One region of the Bordetella sp. MIP270_01_BMS genome, then DNA from elsewhere that is predicted to be linked to it. Evidence: predicted binding sites of a transcription regulator. Region 1 holds the regulator's gene; each other region holds the start of a gene.
The links. The regulator LexA, encoded in region 1, represses DNA repair genes until DNA is damaged. The targets are predictions, from matches to a motif close to ACTGTATNNNNATACAGT.

Region 2: a site for LexA is predicted at 1,924-1,941, ahead of ACV17W_RS06025 (PA0069 family radical SAM protein). Genes of this name have one in related genera too.
Region 3: a site for LexA is predicted at 4,405-4,422, ahead of ACV17W_RS15250 (putative DNA modification/repair radical SAM protein). Genes of this name have one in related genera too.

The regions. Positions count from the first base shown of each region.
Region 1 is NZ_CM143297.1:1,040,918-1,046,974, forward strand. It holds gene uvrB (excinuclease ABC subunit UvrB) at 1-822, opposite strand, end outside; gene ACV17W_RS04795 (amino acid aminotransferase) at 898-2,103, shown strand; gene lexA (transcriptional repressor LexA) at 2,620-3,294, shown strand; gene lon (endopeptidase La) at 3,666-6,057, opposite strand, start outside.
Region 2 is NZ_CM143297.1:1,306,441-1,312,497, forward strand. It holds gene ACV17W_RS06020 (hypothetical protein) at 130-627, opposite strand; gene ACV17W_RS06025 (PA0069 family radical SAM protein) at 640-1,917, opposite strand; gene ACV17W_RS06030 (sulfate adenylyltransferase subunit 1) at 2,111-3,409, opposite strand; gene cysD (sulfate adenylyltransferase subunit CysD) at 3,436-4,344, opposite strand; gene ACV17W_RS06040 (phosphoadenylyl-sulfate reductase) at 4,354-5,106, opposite strand; gene ACV17W_RS06045 (sulfate/molybdate ABC transporter ATP-binding protein) at 5,103-6,057, opposite strand, start outside.
Region 3 is NZ_CM143297.1:3,246,449-3,252,505, reverse strand. It holds gene ACV17W_RS15265 (TRAP transporter large permease) at 1-1,106, shown strand, start outside; gene ACV17W_RS15260 (hemerythrin domain-containing protein) at 1,242-1,703, shown strand; gene ACV17W_RS15255 (UdgX family uracil-DNA binding protein) at 1,715-3,199, opposite strand; gene ACV17W_RS15250 (putative DNA modification/repair radical SAM protein) at 3,196-4,401, opposite strand; gene ACV17W_RS15245 (isocitrate lyase/PEP mutase family protein) at 4,519-5,376, shown strand; gene ACV17W_RS15240 (methylated-DNA--[protein]-cysteine S-methyltransferase) at 5,497-5,994, shown strand; gene ACV17W_RS15235 (DNA-3-methyladenine glycosylase I) at 5,991-6,057, shown strand, end outside.

The DNA of each region.
Region 1 (6,057 bases):
TTCCTTGATGGTTTCGATGGCGCGCAGGACCGTATCGCGCGGCGTCACATAGTGCGAGCCCGGGTAAACGGTAAAGCGCGGCACTTTCTGGCGCACGCGCCCTGTCAGCGGGTCGAACAATTCGAGCGATTCGATTTCATCGTCGAACAGCGTCAGCCGTACCGCCAATTCGGGGCTTTCGGCCGGGAAGATGTCGAGCGTCTCGCCCCGCGCGCGGAACGTGCCCCGAGTGAAGTCGGCGTCGTTGCGCGTATATTGCATGGCGACCAGGCGCGCCAGCACTTCACGGCGCGAAATGCGGTCTCCGGCGCGCAGGATCAGCACCATGGCATGGTAGTCGCCCGGGTTGCCGATGCCGTAGATGCACGAGACGGTGCCTACGATGATGGTGTCGCGGCGCTCGAGCAGGCTCTTGGTGGCCGACAGCCGCATCTGCTCAATGTGCTCGTTGATTGACGAGTCTTTCTCGATGAACAGGTCGCGCGTGGGGACGTAGGCCTCAGGCTGGTAGTAGTCGTAATACGAGACGAAATATTCAACGGCGTTCTTGGGAAAGAACTCGCGCATTTCGGCATACAGCTGCGCGGCGAGCGTCTTGTTGGGCGCCAGCACCAAGGCAGGCCGGCCCAGCCTGGCGATGATGTTCGCCATGGTGTATGTCTTGCCCGACCCCGTCACGCCCAGCAGGGTCTGATACATGAGGCCATCCTGAATGCCCTGCGCCAGGCTCGCAATCGCCGTGGGCTGGTCGCCCGCCGGCGGGTACGGCTGGTACAGGTGGAAGGGGCTGTCGGGAAAATCGACGAATCCAGGAGCGGTCATGCTAGACTGTCTCAGGGTAAACCCCCCATTATCCACAGCACGCGCCCCCGCGTCCACATACCCTTACTGAACCCCATGAGCTCTCTTTTCGATTCCGTCGAACTTGCGCCGCGCGACCCCATCCTGGGTCTGAACGAACAGTACAACGCCGATACCCGCCCCGGCAAAGTCAACCTGGGCGTGGGCGTGTACTACGATGATGACGGCCGCATTCCGCTGCTGGCAGCCGTGCGCAAGGCGGAAATTGCCCGCATCGAGGCTGCTGCCGCTCGGGGATACCTGCCCATCGAAGGCATCGCCGGTTACAACAAGGGGGCCCAGGCCCTGCTGCTGGGCGCCGATTCGCCCCTGGCCGCCGAAGGCCGCGTTCTCACCGCGCAGGCGCTAGGCGGTACGGGCGCCCTGAAGATCGGCGCCGACTTCCTGCAACAGCTGCTGCCGAATTCCAAGGTGCTGATCAGCAATCCCAGCTGGGAGAACCATCGTGCGCTGTTCGAACGCGCCGGGTTCACGGTCGACACCTACGCCTATTACGACGCCGCCACGCATGGACTGGACTTCGATGGCATGCTGGCGTCTCTGCAAGCAGCCCCTGAACAAACCATCGTGGTATTGCACGCCTGCTGCCACAACCCCACCGGCGTCGATCCCACCGCCGAACAGTGGCAACAGATCGCCCAGGTGGTCAAGGCCCGCAACCTTGTGCCCTTCCTGGACATCGCCTACCAGGGTTTCGGCGCCGGCCTCCAGGAAGACGCGGCCGTGGTGCGGCTATTCGCCAGCCTGGGCTTGACGATGTTGATCAGTTCGTCATTCTCGAAATCGTTTTCGCTGTATGGCGAGCGCGTCGGCGCGCTTACCGTGGTCGCAGGCAACCAGGACGAAGCGAAGCGGGTGCTCAGTCAGCTCAAGCGCGTCATCCGCACCAACTACTCCAACCCGCCCACCCACGGCGGCACGGTGGTCTCAACCGTGTTGAACACGCCCGAGCTGTACACCCTGTGGGAACAGGAACTGGCCAGCATGCGTGATCGCATCCGCCTGATGCGCAAGCAACTGGTCGAGAAAATTGCAGCGGCCGGCGCCACCCAGGATTTCGGCTTCGTCCTGCAGCAGCGGGGCATGTTCTCGTATTCCGGCCTGACGTCCGCCCAGGTGGACGTATTGCGTGAGCAGCACGGCATTTACGCCGTCGCCAGCGGGCGCATCTGCGTCGCTGCCCTGAACAGCCGCAATATCGACACCGTGGCCGAGGCCATCGCCGCCGTGATCAAGCAATAATCGAATCGTCTGTGCCCGCCAAAGGCCCGTCCTCCCGGACGGGCCTTTTGTTTTGCGTCGTCCGCTCCCGGCTCCTCCCCAGGTTAGCCCGTGCGGGCCCATTCGCCGTGCGCGCGAGCGGTCACTTCGAAACCGCGTCCGTGGGCCTTTAATGCTGACGACTGAAGGGCATACAGCAGCCGCTGACTTCACCTGAAAACTATCTTCTTGCCGCCGCGCTTCGCCTGGGCCTCGACGTTGCCCGCCCCGCGCATCTGACGTAACGCGGGGCAGCAAATCGCTGCAGTATGTCCTTCCGCCCAATGGGAAGCGGCCATGCCAGCCTTATCGTGCCCTTGTCCGGTCCACGCCTCCGATGCCGCACTCCGCTCTGGACAATTGCCGCCGTCTATATCCTGCGAGCGCTCGGCGCCTAGAACCGCAGGCTCGCAACCATCGCGCTCACTTGCTTTTTTGTCCAGTGTCGTCCAGAATCGCTGCTGTATATCCATACAGTCCGCATTACGGATCATCGCCATGGCCACCAAACTCACCACGCGTCAGCAGGAAATCCTGGATCTCATCCGGCTTACGGTGGCACGCACCGGCTTCCCGCCCACGCGCGCGGAAATCGCACGCGCCCTGGGGTTTCGGTCTCCCAATGCCGCGGAAGATCATCTGAAGGCGCTCGCGCGCAAGGGCGCCATCGAGCTGACCGCAGGCGCGTCTCGTGGCATACGCCTGAACGACCCTGTGGATACCGCCGCGTCGGGCACCGCTTCGTCTGCGTCCGGGCTCACCGGCATGGTCGACGCAGTGGGGCGCCTGCTGTTGCCTCTTGTGGGCCGTGTGGCAGCCGGCAGTCCTATCCTGGCGGCAGAACACGTCGAACGCGAAATCGGAGTGGACCCCGCCCTGTTCGAGCAAGCGCCCGACTATCTGCTCAAAGTGCGCGGCATGAGCATGCGCGATGCCGGCATACTTGAAGGCGACCTGCTCGCCGTCAAGCGGGCGGCAGACGCTCGCAATGGGCAGATCGTCGTTGCCCGCCTGGGCGATGATGTCACCGTCAAGCGATTGCAGCGTTCAGGGGGTCGCGTCGAACTTCTTCCGGAAAACCCGGACTTCTCACCCATTGTCGTCGACGGCACGCAAGAGTTCGCGCTTGAAGGCATTGCCGTGGGTCTGATACGCACCCAGGCGTTGCATTGATTCGCGCTTCCCGCCCCGGCCACTGCGCAACCCGGCAGTGTCCCGGCGATGTAGCCGAACATCCGCGACGCCGGACTGTCTGATTCCGGCCAATTCATGCGCATGTTGCGAATCACGCTGGAACGCAGTCCGCCCACCGGACCTTGCCCGTAGACCCCGCCCGGGCAGAATTTCAGCCCGCACTGGACGAGCGCCATACCGAGTTGTGCCACGCCGCCCAGACCTCGCAATCAAGTTGGATTTGCAGTGCAAGCGCGCGCCGTCCAACCGTTATGGCGCAGCTGGCCACCCTACCGCGCCAGCGGAACAAATAAAAAAGGGCGTCTCGCGACGCCCTTTTTCATGGCGCTTGCACGCCATGCGGATCAATCCTAGTGCTTGAAGACCGGATCGCTCGAAGCCGGCTCGGCCGGCTTGGCGACGAGGGGCTCCTTGACCGCTTCGTCTTCGGCCAAGGGCTCGGGCTGACGCTCAAGCGCCAATTCAAGCACCTTGTCGATCCAACGTACCGGCACGATTTCGAGCTGATTCTTGACGTTGTCGGGGATTTCCGCCAGATCTTTGACGTTTTCTTCAGGAATCAGGACCGTCTTGATGCCGCCCCGATGCGCCGCCAACAGCTTTTCTTTCAGACCGCCGATGGGTAGAACCTCGCCACGCAAGGTGATCTCGCCCGTCATCGCCACGTCGGCGCGTACCGGAATCCGAGAAAGCGCGGACACCATCGCGGTGGTGATGGCAATACCGGCAGACGGGCCGTCTTTGGGCGTCGCACCTTCCGGCACGTGCACGTGCATATCGTGCTTTTCAAACACGCTGTCGGCAAATCCCAGGCGTCGAGCGCGTGATCTGACCACCGTACGGGCGGCCTCGACCGATTCCTTCATGACGTCGCCCAGCGATCCCGTGCGCTGGATCGTGCCCTTGCCAGGCATATCGGCCACTTCGATTGTGAGCAGATCGCCACCGACTTCCGTCCAGGCCAGGCCAGTCACTTGGCCGATCTGGTTTTCTTTCTCGGCCATGCCAAACGTGTAACGACGCACGCCCAGGTAATCGCTGAGATTCTCGGCACTGACGTGAACCGGCGCCAGCTCGGCCGGCTTGCCTTCGGCCTTGGCCTTGTCGGCTTTCGCCAGCAGTTCCTTGACCACCTTGCGGCAGATCTTGCCCACTTCGCGTTCGAGTGCCCGGACGCCCGCCTCGCGGGTGTAGTAGCGCACGATGTCGCGCAGCGCCGAATCATCCACGGTCAGTTCGGAATCTTTCACGCCGTTGTTCTTCATCAGCTTGGGCAGCAGATGGTCGCGGCCGATATGCACTTTTTCGTCTTCGGTATAGCCCGAAAGCCGAATCACTTCCATGCGGTCGAGCAGCGCGGGGGGAATGTTCAGCGTGTTGCTGGTTGCCACGAACATGACGTCCGACAGGTCGAAGTCGACTTCGATGTAGTGGTCCTGGAAGGTATGGTTCTGCTCGGGGTCCAGCACCTCGAGCAGCGCCGACGAGGGGTCGCCCCGGAAGTCCATGCCCAGCTTGTCGATCTCGTCGAGCAGGAACAGCGGGTTGCGCACGCCGACCTTGCTCATGTTTTGCAGGATCTTGCCCGGCATCGAACCGATATAAGTGCGGCGATGCCCGCGAATTTCAGCTTCGTCGCGCACGCCGCCCAGCGCCATCCGCACGAACTTGCGATTCGTGGCACGCGCAATGGACTGCCCCAGCGAGGTCTTGCCCACACCCGGGGGCCCGACCAAGCACAGAATGGGCGCCTTGACCTTGTCGACGCGCTGTTGCACGGCAAGATACTCGAGAATGCGCTCTTTCACCTTCTCGAGGCCATAGTGATCGTCGTCGAGAACTTTCTCGGCGTTGCCTATCGAGTTGTTGATCTTGCTCTTGCGCTTCCAGGGCAGGTTGATAAGCGTGTCGATGTAGTTGCGCACCACCGTGGCTTCGGCGGACATGGGCGACATCAGCTTGAGCTTCTTGAGTTCGGCATCGGCCTTCTTGCGCGCCTCTTTCGGCATGTGCGCGGCGATGATCTTCTTCTCAAGTTCTTCGATGTCTGCGCCCTCTTCGCCCTCACCGAGTTCCTTCTGGATAGCCTTGACCTGTTCGTTCAGGTAGTAGTCGCGCTGGCTTTTCTCCATCTGCTTCTTGACGCGGCCACGGATGCGCTTCTCGACCTGAAGAATGTCGATTTCCGTTTCCAGCTGCGTCAGCAAGCCTTCGAGGCGCTCGGAAGTGCCCAGAATTTCGAGCATTTTCTGTTTCTGCTCGAGCTTCAGGGGCAGATGAGCGGCGATCGTGTCGGCCAGGCGGCCGGCATCGTCGATGCCAGCCAGCGATGTCAGGATCTCGGGCGGGATCTTCTTGTTCAGTTTCACATACTGCTCGAACTGAGCAACGATGGCGCGACGCAGGGCCTCGGTTTCAGACCCCTGCATGGCATCGGGTGCCACCGGGGTCACCTGGCAGACAAAATGCGATTCAGCATCGTCGATGCTGTCGATGCGGGCACGCTGGGTACCCTCGACCAGCACCTTGACGGTGCCGTCGGGCAATTTCAGCATCTGCAGAATACCGGCCACGCACCCGATCTCGTAGACGTCTTCGGGCGTGGGGTCATCTTTTCCGGCGGACTTCTGTGCCACCAGCATGATGCTCTTTCCGGCTTCCATGGCCACTTCCAGCGCCTTGATCGAGCGCGGACGGCCGACGAACAGCGGAATGACCATGTGCGGGAACACCACCACGTCG
Region 2 (6,057 bases), 270 kb from region 1:
GTGGCCCGAGGCCGATGCCGCCCCAACCCAATCGCCGCGGCGCCGTTTTCCCGGCAGGTGCGCTGCACGCCGTTTGCCGATGGACCGCCCCGCCGTGCCGCGAGCCGGTCGGGATTCACCACGCCGGCATCAGAAACCGGCGGCAGCTCCCAACCACATCAGCCCGGGAATCAGGGCGCCCCACATGGCGACGAGCAGTACGTCGGTAACCATCTGGCGCACAGTGACGCCTTGCCGCGATGCATGGGCGACCGAGCCTAGCGACTGGCCGTGTGCGGCATGCAGGGAAGCTTCGCTGGATGCGCTGCGCCCCAGGCCACCGGCCTGACTGACACCGGCGTCGGACTGGACGGGGCGGCAAACCGGCGCCTCATGCACCGCACCCGACGGCTGCGGCGCGCCCACGGCGTCGGGGCGCGCCGCAGCCGGCGAAGGCGGCAAGGCAGCCGGCGAAGGCGGCAAGGCAGCCGGGCGGCGCTCGCGCGACAAGCCTGATGAGAACGGCCACCTGGCCGGCTGCCGCAGCACGCCCCCGGCGGCTTGGGCGAACATGCGCGGCATCCATGCGCCCAGCCGCGAAGGTGACAGGGTCGCGACGGAATCGGTGTCTAGCGTGGCGGTGGTCATGAGGTGCTCCGGTCAGAATAGCGTTAGCTGCGGCATGGACAGGCCCGGCTGAGCGCCACCCTGCCGATGGTTCTTGTGGGAAGTGCCCGCCCCATGTGCGGGCGACGGCGCGCGGGGCGCCTGAAACAAATGGGTAGCCAACTGCGGCCGCGTGGTGTTCAGCCCCAGCTTGCGCACCGCCAGATTGAAGCGCTGGCGCAGAAGATCGGCCCACAGGCCCGTGCCGCGCATGCGACTGCCGAAATTCGGGTCGTTGCGCCGACCATTGCGCAGGTCTTCTATGCGGTGCAACACGCGCTGGGCGCGATCGGGATAATGCGTGTGCAGCCATTCCTCGAATACGGCCCTGACTTCCCACGGCAGGCGCACCACGGTATAGCTGGCATAGCAGGCGCCCGCCTGGCGGGCATCCTGCAGGATGTGTTCCAGCGACTCGTCGTTGATGAAGGGAATGATGGGCGCCACCAGCACGCCAACCGGCACGCCCGCATTGGCCAGCGTGCGGACCGCCTGGATGCGCCGCCAGGGAGCGGAGGCCCGAGGCTCAAGCGTGCGCGCCATGTCGGCGTCGAGGGTGGTGATGCTGACATACACCGTGACCAGGCGGCGTTCGGCCAGGGCCTGCAAGAGGTCGATATCGCGTTCGACGAGGGCATTCTTCGTGACCAGCGTGGCCGGATGGCCCGTTTGCAGCATGAGTTCGAGCACGCCGCGGGTCAGCTGCCACTCGCGTTCGATAGGCTGGTACACATCGGTTGCGGAGCCGATGTTGATGGGCGACACCCGGTAGCCCGGGCGCGCCAGTTCGGCGCGCAGCACGTCGACCGCATTGGACTTGGCCACGAGACGGGTTTCGAAATCGAGGCCCGGTGAATAACCCAGATACGCATGGGTGGGCCGCGCGTAGCAGTACACGCAGCCATGTTCGCACCCGCGATAGGGGTTGACCGCCACGTCGAACGGGATGTCGGGAGAATCGTTGCGCGACAGCAGCTTGCGGGCCTGTTCGGCCTGCACCGAGGTTTTCAGGGAGGCCTCGGCCGTGATGGGAATGTGCCGGGACGGCGAGACTGGGGCGCAGGCGCCGGCTTCGGCGGAGCCGGGCCAATCGGTGTTGCCGAGGGCGTCGGCCGGCAGCTGACTGGAAGCCCAGCCATCGTCGGCGGGCGCGCGGTCGGTCTGCTGGAAGCGGTGCGCCACGTTAGTAACCGCTCCCCGGCCGCGCAAGGCGGCGGGGGCGGCAGCCGGGGACCCAGAACCGGCGGAAAAAACGTGTTTGGCGCGTTCCATGAAAGTACTGTACAAAAAACCAGTACTTTCGGCAAGCCCCATGCCCTGAAAAAGCGACGCCCCACTTTACCGCAAGACGCGCCGCCCGTCTGGACAATTCATTCCACCACCCGGAAATCGCTCGCAAACCCGCATGAACGTTGGGTTTAGCCGAAAAACAACAGCGCCGGCCCGGACGCCGCCGGTCTTGCGGCTAGCGCAACATGCCCGCGGCAGCCGTCTGGTGCGTCGCCTCGTCGATCAGGATGAAAGCGCCCGTCGCGGGGGCGCCGGCATAACTGTCTATCGCCAAAGGTTCACGCGTCACCAACGTGACGCGCCCGATTTCGTTCATGGCCAACGTGCCGCTCGCATTGGTCACTTCCTGCAGCTCGTGGATGTCGCGTTGCGTCAGCACCTCGCGGACCTTCGCGGACGTCAGGCGCGTTCCATGCTTGAGCAGATACCGCCGCGCGGGGTTCAAGGCCTGCGCATCCAGCCAGCACAGTTCCGCCTCGAACGCACGGCTGACGCGTGCCGCGGTGGCGGCATGGGCGAGCACGTCGCCACGCGACACGTCGACGTCCCGGTCGAGCACCACGGTTACCGAATCTCCCGCCAGGGCGGCGTCGACCTCGCGATCGAAAGCCCAGACTGCCTGCACGCGCGCGGCCACGCCCGAGGGCTGGACCACGATCTCATCGCCGGGCCGCAGTACGCCGCTGGCCACGCGGCCCGCATAGCCACGGAAATCATCGGCGCGGTCGCCACCGTGCCGCGCCACCCATTGCACCGGAAAGCGCAGCGGCCGTTCGAGATCGGCACTCGCCTGCTCGAGCTGTTCGAGCAGGCGCAGCAGCGGCGGGCCCTCGTACCACGGGGTGCGCACCGAGGCATGAACCACATTGTCGCCTTGCAGGGCCGACAAGGGCAGCACATGGAACCGGCCGATATCCAGGCGCCGTGCGAGTTCCGCGTAGGCTTCGCGGATGCGCTCGAACACGGCGCGGTCCCAACCTACCAGGTCCATCTTGTTGACCGCCACCACGATGTGCTGAATGCCCAGCAGGCGCGCGATGGTGCTGTGCCGTTTGGTCTGCGGCAGCAGCTGGCCATCGGCCGCGCGGGTGGCATCGATCAGGATGATGGCCGCGTCGGCGGTCGAGGCGCCGGTAACCATATTGCGCGTGTACTGTTCATGCCCCGGCGCATCGGCGACGATGAACTTGCGCAACGGGGTTGAAAAGTACCGGTAGGCCACGTCGATGGTGATGCCCTGCTCGCGTTCGGCCTCCAGGCCGTCGGTCAGCAGGGCGAAGTCGATGCCATCGCCAGCCACCCGCTTGTACTTGGCGCGGGCGATGGCCTCCAGCTGGTCGGCGAAAACGCCCTTGCTGTCGTAAAGCAGGCGACCGATCAGGGTCGACTTGCCGTCATCGACCGAGCCGGCCGTGATCAGGCGCAGCACGCCGTTCTCGGCGCCCGAAAGAAAAGAGTCGTTCACTGCGTTCATTGGAAGAGGTCCGGTACTCAATCAGTTCAGAAATAACCTTCCTTCTTGCGGCGCTCCATCGAGGCCTCGGAAGTCTGGTCGTCCATGCGGGTGGCGCCGCGCTCGGTGATATCCGTCACGGCGGTTTCGGCAATGATGGCCGCGGCATCGGCCGCGTCCGAGGCCACCGGGCAGGTGCAGGAAATATCGCCCACAGTGCGGAACCGCACTGCCAGGCGCTCGACTTTCTCGCCATCGCGCGGCGGAGTCAGCGCGGTCACGGGCACCAGCAGCCCGTTGCGGCGCACGACGTCGCGCTGGTGGCTGTAATAGATCGACGGCAATCCGAGCCGCTCGCGCTGGATGTACTGCCATACATCCAGTTCCGTCCAGTTGGAAATCGGAAACACCCGCATGTTCTCGCCCTTGTGCACACGCGTGTTGAACAGATTCCATAGTTCCGGGCGCTGGGCCTTCGGGTCCCATTGCCCGAACTCGTCGCGAAACGAAAAAATGCGCTCTTTGGCGCGCGCCTTTTCTTCGTCGCGGCGGGCGCCCCCGATGCAGGCGTCAAAGCCCAGTTCCTCGATCGCTTCGAGCAGCGTGACGGCCTGCGCCGCGTTGCGCGAATCGCTCTCGCGACGCAGCACGACGCTGCCGCGCCGTATCGAATCCTCGACGCTGCGCACGATCAGCGTCTCGCCCAACTCGGCGGCGCGCTGGTCGCGGAACGCGATCACCTCTTCATAGTTGTGGCCGGTATCAATATGCATGAGCGGGAAGGGAAACCGGCCAGGCCTGAACGCCTTCTCTGCCAATCTCAGCAGCACCACGGAATCCTTCCCGCCCGAAAAAAGCAGTACCGGCTTACTGCATTCGGCCGCCACCTCGCGCAAAATGTAGATGGCTTCGGATTCCAACCAATCGAGATGGCTGCGATTCATCACTGCTGACATGTTGTTCCTTTACACAGAAGCCGTTCGCGCTGGCGCTGCAGCGACGGCGATCACACGATTGCCCGCATGCAGGCCGCATTCCTTGGAGTCGGAGGATTCCCACCACCAGCGCCCCGCGCGCACATCCTCTCCCGGACGGATCGCGCGCGTGCATGGCTCACAACCGATGGACGGATAACCCTTGTCATGCAGGGCGTTATAGGGAATGCCCAGCGACCGTATGACCTGCCATACTTCGTCCTCGCTCCAGGCCGCCAGCGGGTTGAACTTGTGCAGGCCGAACACCGCATCCCGCTCGGCTTCCGGCAATTCGCCCCGGGTGGCAGCCTGCCCGCGCCGCTGCCCGGTAATCCATGCGCTGCGGCCGGCCAGGGCCCGTTGCAAAGGCTCTACCTTGCGGATCTGACAGCATGCCTTGCGCAGATCCACGCTTTCATAGAACGCGTACGCGCCATGCGCCTGCACATGCGCATGCACCGCGCAGGCGTCGGGCCGATACACGATGATGGCGCGGCCGTACCGCGCTTGCACGATATCCAGCATGGCCAAGGTCTCGGCGTGCAGGCGGCCGGTATCGAGCGCAAAGACTTCCAGGCCGATGGCTCCGTCGTAGATGGCATGGGTCAACAGCATGTCCTCGGCACCCAGCGAAGACGCCAGCGCCGCGTCGGGATACTGGCGCGCAATGTCGGCCAGGCGGGCCAGCAAGTCAGACCAGCGCGCTTGCAATGCAGAATTCAGCTTGATCATGGCAGTCGTCATGGTTGGACGGCAAAGACGCGCGCATGGCGCGGACGCGCCAGCAGGCTCTCGCCTTCTCTAAGGTTCAGTTCACGGTACAGGCGCTCGGGAACCTGCGCCTCGATGATGGACTGCATATCCTGGCGCTCGAGTTCGAGATAGGCGCTGGAGCCGGCCAGGTAGGCGTGGCTCAGCCGGACCGGAATGCCCTGCCCGATGCCGTTGTCGCGCGCGAGGTCGATTTCATGCGGCCGCACATACGCCACCGCCTGCCGCGGCTCCGGCTGCGCCAGGTCGGGAGCCGGCAACTCGACCCCATGCGCATGCCAGACGCCGTGGCTGGCATGGCCGCTCAGCTGGTTGACGTCGCCCAGAAAGCCGTACACGAACGGAGTCGCGGGGGATTCCCACACTTCGCGCGGCGTGCCCACCTGCTCGATACGGCCTGCATTCATCAAGACCACCCGATCTGCCACTTCCAGCGCTTCCTCCTGGTCGTGCGTGACAAATACGCTGGCGACGTGCAGCTCATCGTGCAGGCGGCGCAGCCAGCGGCGCAGTTCCTTGCGCACCTTCGCATCAAGCGCGCCGAAAGGCTCGTCCAGCAGCAGCACCCGAGGCTCCACCGCGAGTGCGCGCGCCAGCGCAATCCGTTGCCGCTGGCCGCCCGACAGTTGCGACGGATAACGGTCGCCCAGCCAGTCGAGCTGCACCAGGTTCAGCAATTCGTGGACCTTGGCGCGGATCTGCGACTCGGATGGCCGCGTAGCGCGGGGCCGAACGCGCAGCCCGAAGGCCACGTTCTCGAACACAGTCAGATGCTTGAACAAGGCGTAGTGCTGGAACACGAACCCGACCTGCCGATGCCTGACATCCACGCCCGTTGCATCGGCGCCGCCAAACCACACGCTGCCGCTGTCTGCCGTTTCCAGGCCGGCGATGATGCGCAGCAAGGTCGTCTTCCCGCAACCC
Region 3 (6,057 bases), 2.2 Mb from region 1:
GCCTGCTGGCCATTCCGTTCTTCATGCTGGCAGGGGAAATCATGTCGGCAGGCGGGCTGTCGCGGCGGCTGGTCAATGTGGCGGATGTGTTCGTTCGCCACCTGCCCGGCGGGCTGGGCCTGGTTGCGATTCTGGCCGCAGTTGTGTTTGCGGCCATCAGTGGATCGGCGCCTGCCACCACGGCGGCGATAGGCGCCGTGATAATTCCCGCGATGACTGAACGGGGATACTCCAAGGCGTATGCCACCGCGCTGTGCGTGTCGGCCGGGGTGCTGGCTCCGTTGATCCCGCCGTCGATTGCTTTCGTCATCTGGGGCGTTATCGCCGAACAGTCCATTGTGAAGCTGTTCCTGTCCGGCGTGGTACCGGGCCTGTTGATGGCGGCCGGCATGGCTGCATTGGTGCTGCTGCATGCGAGGCGCAATGGCCTGGCATGCAGCCCGCGCGCCAGCCGAGGCGAGATTGTCAGCGCGCTGCGGGAAGGCGCGTGGGTATTGTTGGCGCCGATGATCGTACTGGGCGGCATCTACCTGGGCGTCTTTACCCCCACCGAGGCCGCCGTGGTGGCGTGCCTGTACGCCTTGCTGGTGACCCTGTTCATCGAACGTACGCTGAAGGTGGCGGACCTGGGTGGCATCATCACGCGGGCCATTTCGACCACGGCGCTGGTGCTGGCCATTGTCGGGTTTTCGCAGGGCTTCGGCGTGCTGGTGGCCCAAGAGCAGCTGGCGCCGGCGCTGACCGCCTGGCTTGCCGACCATGTGCACAGCAAATGGATGATGCTCGCGGTACTGAACATCGGCTTCTTCCTGCTGGCTGCGGTGATGGATGAAGTCGCCATCATGGTGATACTGGGCCCGATGCTGATCGCGATTGCGCGTCAATATGGCGTGGACCCCATCCACTTCGGCAGCATGATCGTCACCAACGTGGCGATCGGCATGGCGGCACCGCCCATCGGCTATTGCCTGTTCATCGGCATGGCGATCAGCAAGCTCAAACTATGGGACGTGGGGCGCGCCATCTTGCCCTTCGTGCTGATGATGGTGGTGGTGCTGTTCCTGGTTACCTATATTCCGGCATTTTCCCTGGCGTTGGCAAAGTGATGCATTGTGCACAGTCAGGCACAATGCCGCTGAATGTTGCGTCCGCCCCGACAGCGGTGGCTTCGGTCTGCATGAAGCCGCCTGATTCGGCATAATGTCCGCGCGCCTGTCGCGTACAACCGGAGGAATGCAACGATGTCGGCTGACCATATCTATGAAGCCCTGCGGGCAAGCCACGAGGTGCAGCGCACGCTGTGCCGCCGTCTGGTGCGCGCGCCCGCGCAAGGCAACGGTCGTCAGGAAATCTTTCGCGCATTGAAAATTGAATTGGCCGCCCATGCGGCGGCGGAAGAGCGCTTTCTTTACGCGCCCATGCTGATGGACGACATGGGCCTGAACTCTTCGCGACACGCGCTGGCCGAGCACCACGAAATCGATGAATGCGTCGAAGAACTGGCCAAGGCCGAGCCGGACGGCGGCAGCTGGCTGGCGCAGGCCCGGAAGCTGTCAGAGCAAGTCCATCACCATCTGCGGGAAGAAGAAAAAAAGTTCTTCCAGATCTCGGGGAAGATCCTGACCGAGTCGCAGAAAGTCCGGCTGGCTCGCCGATACGAAAAAGACTACGAGCGCATGAAGAAGAAACTGGCCCAAAGTTGAGCGCGAAAGGCTCAACGGCCGCTGGCCAGCTGCTGGCCGCGTGCGATGGCATGGGCGATTTGCGAGACGACCCTTTCCCGCGCCGCGGCCTCTTCGACGCGCAGTGCGTATGACGGGTGCCAGGTGGCCAGCAGCCAGGCGTGGCCCATGCGCAGCGGTTCGGCCATATGGGCCTGCAGGCTGGCCTTGCGGCCCAGCACCGCGGTCAGGGCCGTGGCGCCCAGCGTCACGATGACGGCCGGCCGCACTCGCTCGATTTCGTCATTCAGCCAGTGCGCACAGGCCTCGACTTCGCGTTGAGCGGGCGATTTGTGCAGGCGCCGCTTGCCGCGTGCTTCCCATTTGAAATGTTTGACCGCGTTGGTCAGGTAGAGCGTGTCCCGCGCCACGCCGGCGCGATGCAACGCTTCGTCGAGCACCTGCCCGGCCGGTCCGACGAAGACCCGGCCGGCCAGGTCTTCGTGATCACCCGGCTGTTCACCGACCAGCATCAGGCACGCCGTCTCGCTGCCCTGCCCCGGCACAACCTGTGTGGCATTGCGCCAGAGTTCGCACCGGCGACATTGCTCGAGTGTGGTGGCCGTCGGCCGCTGCGGCTGCGCCCGTTCTGCATCGACCACCACCGGCTTGCCTCGCATGATGCGTATGCCGCTGGCCTGGCCCAGCTGGCGGGCACCTTGGCGGGCTTCCGCGATCATCGAAGGGATCAGCGATGCCTCGGGCAGCCCCTTCCAGAAACGCACCGGCATGCGCTGTTCCAGCGCCGTTTCGTTCAGGCGCGCGGGGTTGAAGGTGCTTTTGTAATACAGCTGCCACAGCGCCTGCACGTTGTCGGCGGCGGCGTCGGCCTGCAGATCTTGTGCATCACCGGGCGCGTCGGTCAGGGTCAGAGACTGCCCGTCCCACAGGGCCAGGCCATGGGGCGTGCCGACGCACCAGCTGGCATTGCCCATGCGACGCGCGAAGTGCTCTGCCGCATCGGCCAGGACGTCATGTTCAGGTTCGTACCACGCAAGGTACTGCGGCAAGCCGGCGCGCTCGCTGCGATGGAAGCGCACGTACGCAATCATGTCATGGTGGCATCGCCGTACGGCCTTGGCCATGGCGTGCAACTTTGCGCCGTCTTCGTCGGCGGCGGACGCGACCGCCCGATCGCCGTGCGCCCAGCGCCACAGCGCGCGGTACATCAGCGCCCAGCGACCCGGCCAGCGGTACTGCGCGGCCTTGGCCAACAGTTCGGACATGGCTCTTGATATGCGCAGTGTGGAAGTGGCGGGAAGCGCCGCCCCCGGCTGCGAGGTGAGGCGGGTGTCCGCGGGCGCCGGGTCTGCCGAGTAGCCCAGCTCGATCTGCCCGGCGGCTCGCGCGCCCGGTGCGCCCTCGATCCAGCTGAGCATTTCGGGTGCCCAGTGCGCAGCGAGGGCCCGCAATGCCTGCACGCGCCAACCCGCGTAGCCGTCGCAGACGACCAGGCGGTGCAGTTCGGCGTGGCTCATAACAGGGACAACTGCGCCGGCGCCTGTGTCAGCGCTCGACGCAATTGCTCGGAAGGTGAATCGGCCTGCCGGGGCTTGTAGTCTTGCACCACGACGAACGGCCGGACCTTGTCCATGGGACAGCGCAGCCGAACCAGGTCTTGGTAACGTATCGCTCGCAAGCGGCGCAATTCAACCAGGCGTTTGGCATTGCGCATGCCGATGCCGGGCACGCGCGCGATCAGCCGCTGCGAGGCCCGGTTCAGATCGACGGGGAACGATTCGCGATGCGCCAGCGCCCACGCCAACTTGGGGTCGATATCCAGTGGCAGATCACCCGACACCTGGAACAGCTCTTCGGCCCGGAATCCGTAGCCGCGCAGCAGGAAATCAGCCTGGTACAGGCGATGTTCGCGCAATAGCGGCGGCGCCTGGGCCGGCAGACCCGCGGGGCTGTCGGGTATGGGGCTGAACGCGGAGTAATAGACACGCTTGAGCTTGTACGCACCGTACAGGTTTTGCGCCGTATTCAGTATGGCGCGGTCATCGGCGTCGTCGGCGCCCACGATCATCTGGGTGCTCTGCCCCGCAGGCGCACTGCCGCGCTTTTCTTCCAGCGCTACTTCCTGGGCCAGCCGGATCGATCCCATGGCGCGCTTGATGGTATGCGAGTTTTTTTCGGGCGCCAGGCGATACAGCCCTTGTTCAGTGGGCAGTTCGATGTTCACGCTGAGGCGGTCGGCGTACTGGCCGGCCAGCGTGATCAGGCGCGGGTCGGCATCGGGAATGGTCTTCAGGTGGATGTAGCCGCGAAACTGGTGCGTGTCACGCAATGATCGCGCAACTTCGACCAGCTGTTCCATGGTGTAGTCGGCGCTGCGGATGATGCCCGAACTGAGAAACAGCCCATCGATGTAATTGCGGCGATAGAAGTCGAGCGTGAGATCGACCACTTCACGGGGAAGGAACCGCGCACGCGGCACGTTGCTGGATCGGCGATTGACGCAATACTGGCAGTCGTACTGGCAGAAGTTGGTGAGCAGTATCTTCAGCAACGAAACACAGCGGCCATCGGGCGTGAAGCTATGGCAGATGCCCGCCCCGGTACTGGCGCCCAGACCCTCGCGCCCCTTCGAATCGCGCCGGGGAGCCCCGCTGCTGGCGCACGAGGCGTCGTATTTCGCGGCGTCGGCCAGGATTTCCAGCTTGGTTGAAATTTCCATAACACTGTTTATTTATACAGTATTATATCGGTGATCCGTCGTGCCGCAAGCCCGCCGAAGCTGCCCCTGAATGTCCGGCCTCGCACCACGGTGCGAAAGGCGCCGGGAATGAGTACGATGCACGCACACCCTGAGGAGATCGTCACCATGACCGCCTTGCCCAACGCCGCGTGCGCGGCATTCCGCGCCCTGCATGAGAGTGGCTGTTTCATCTTGCCCAACCCCTGGGACACGGGCAGCGCCCGGTTTCTGCAAAGCCTGGGCTTCGAGGCGCTGGCCACCACCAGCTCGGGCATGGCCTGGACCCAAGGCAGCCCCGACGGCGAAGCCAGCCTGGAATCGGTGCTGGCGCATCTGCGCACCATGGTGGCCGCCACGCCATTGCCCGTGAATGCCGACTTCGAGAACGGCTATGCCCCCGATGCCGAGGGGGTGGCGCGCAATGTGCGCCTGGCCGTCGAAACCGGGGTGGCGGGGCTGTCCATCGAAGACGCCACCGGCGATCCGGCCGATCCACTGTACCCGCTGGATATCGCGGTTGAACGCATGCGCGCCGCGCGTCGCGCCATCGATGATGCCGGCACGGGCGCGATGCTGGTGGGGCGCGCCGAGAATTTCGTCGTGGGCCGCCCCGATCTGGCCGATGCCATCGCCCGCCTGCAGGCCTATGCCGAAGCCGGCGCCGACTGCCTGTATGCGCCGGGCATACGCACACGCGAGCAGATTGCCGCCGTCGTGAGCGCGGTGGCGCCCAAGCCGGTGAATCTGCTGGTGGGCACCACCAGCGAACTCACCGTCGACGAAATCGCCGCATTGGGCGTACGTCGTATCAGCGTAGGCGGAGGCCTGGCCCGCTCGGCATGGGGCGGTTTCATCAACGCTGCACAAGCCCTGGCCCAGGGGCGCCTGGACACGGCGTTCGCTCAGGCCGCCACCAGCGACAGGCTGAACACGCTGTTTGCCGCGCGGTCCTGAACTTCCGGCAAAATGCGGCGCAAGAATGCGAGTGCCGGCAGTCCACGGAATGCCTAGACTGCAATTTCCGTGGCCTGCGCTCACTGTACCGGGCGTGGCACAGCTTTCAAGGAATCGATCATGTCCTACGCATACAAGACCGTCGCCTCGCCTGTGGGGCAGCTGACGCTGGTAGCCCGCGAATCGAAGCTAGTGGCCATTCTGTGGGAAAACGACAGGCCCGGGCGCGTACGCCTGGGCGCGCTGCACGCCGACCCGGGGCATCCGGTGCTGTGCGAGACCGAACGCCAGTTGGGAGAATATTTCGCAGGCCATCGCAGCGCATTCGATCTGCCGCTCGACTTCACCGGCACCGAGTTCCAGAAACAAGTCTGGCAGGCCTTGCTGACCATTCCATACGGCCAGACCCGCAGCTATCGCGAGATCGCCATGCAGATAGGCCGCGACAAGGCAGTGCGCGCCGTCGGCGCCGCCAATGGCCGCAACCCCCTGTCCATCATTGCGCCATGCCATCGGGTGATCGGCGCCACGGGCCAGCTGACGGGATTCGCCGGAGGCTTGCAGGCGAAGGCCGTGCTGCTGGCGCTGGAAAACCGGCAAGCGCCGTTGGCCGCATGACGCCGGCAAGCAGCGTCATCGTCGGCGATGATGGCCTGGCCCGGCCGCCCTGGGCGGCGCACG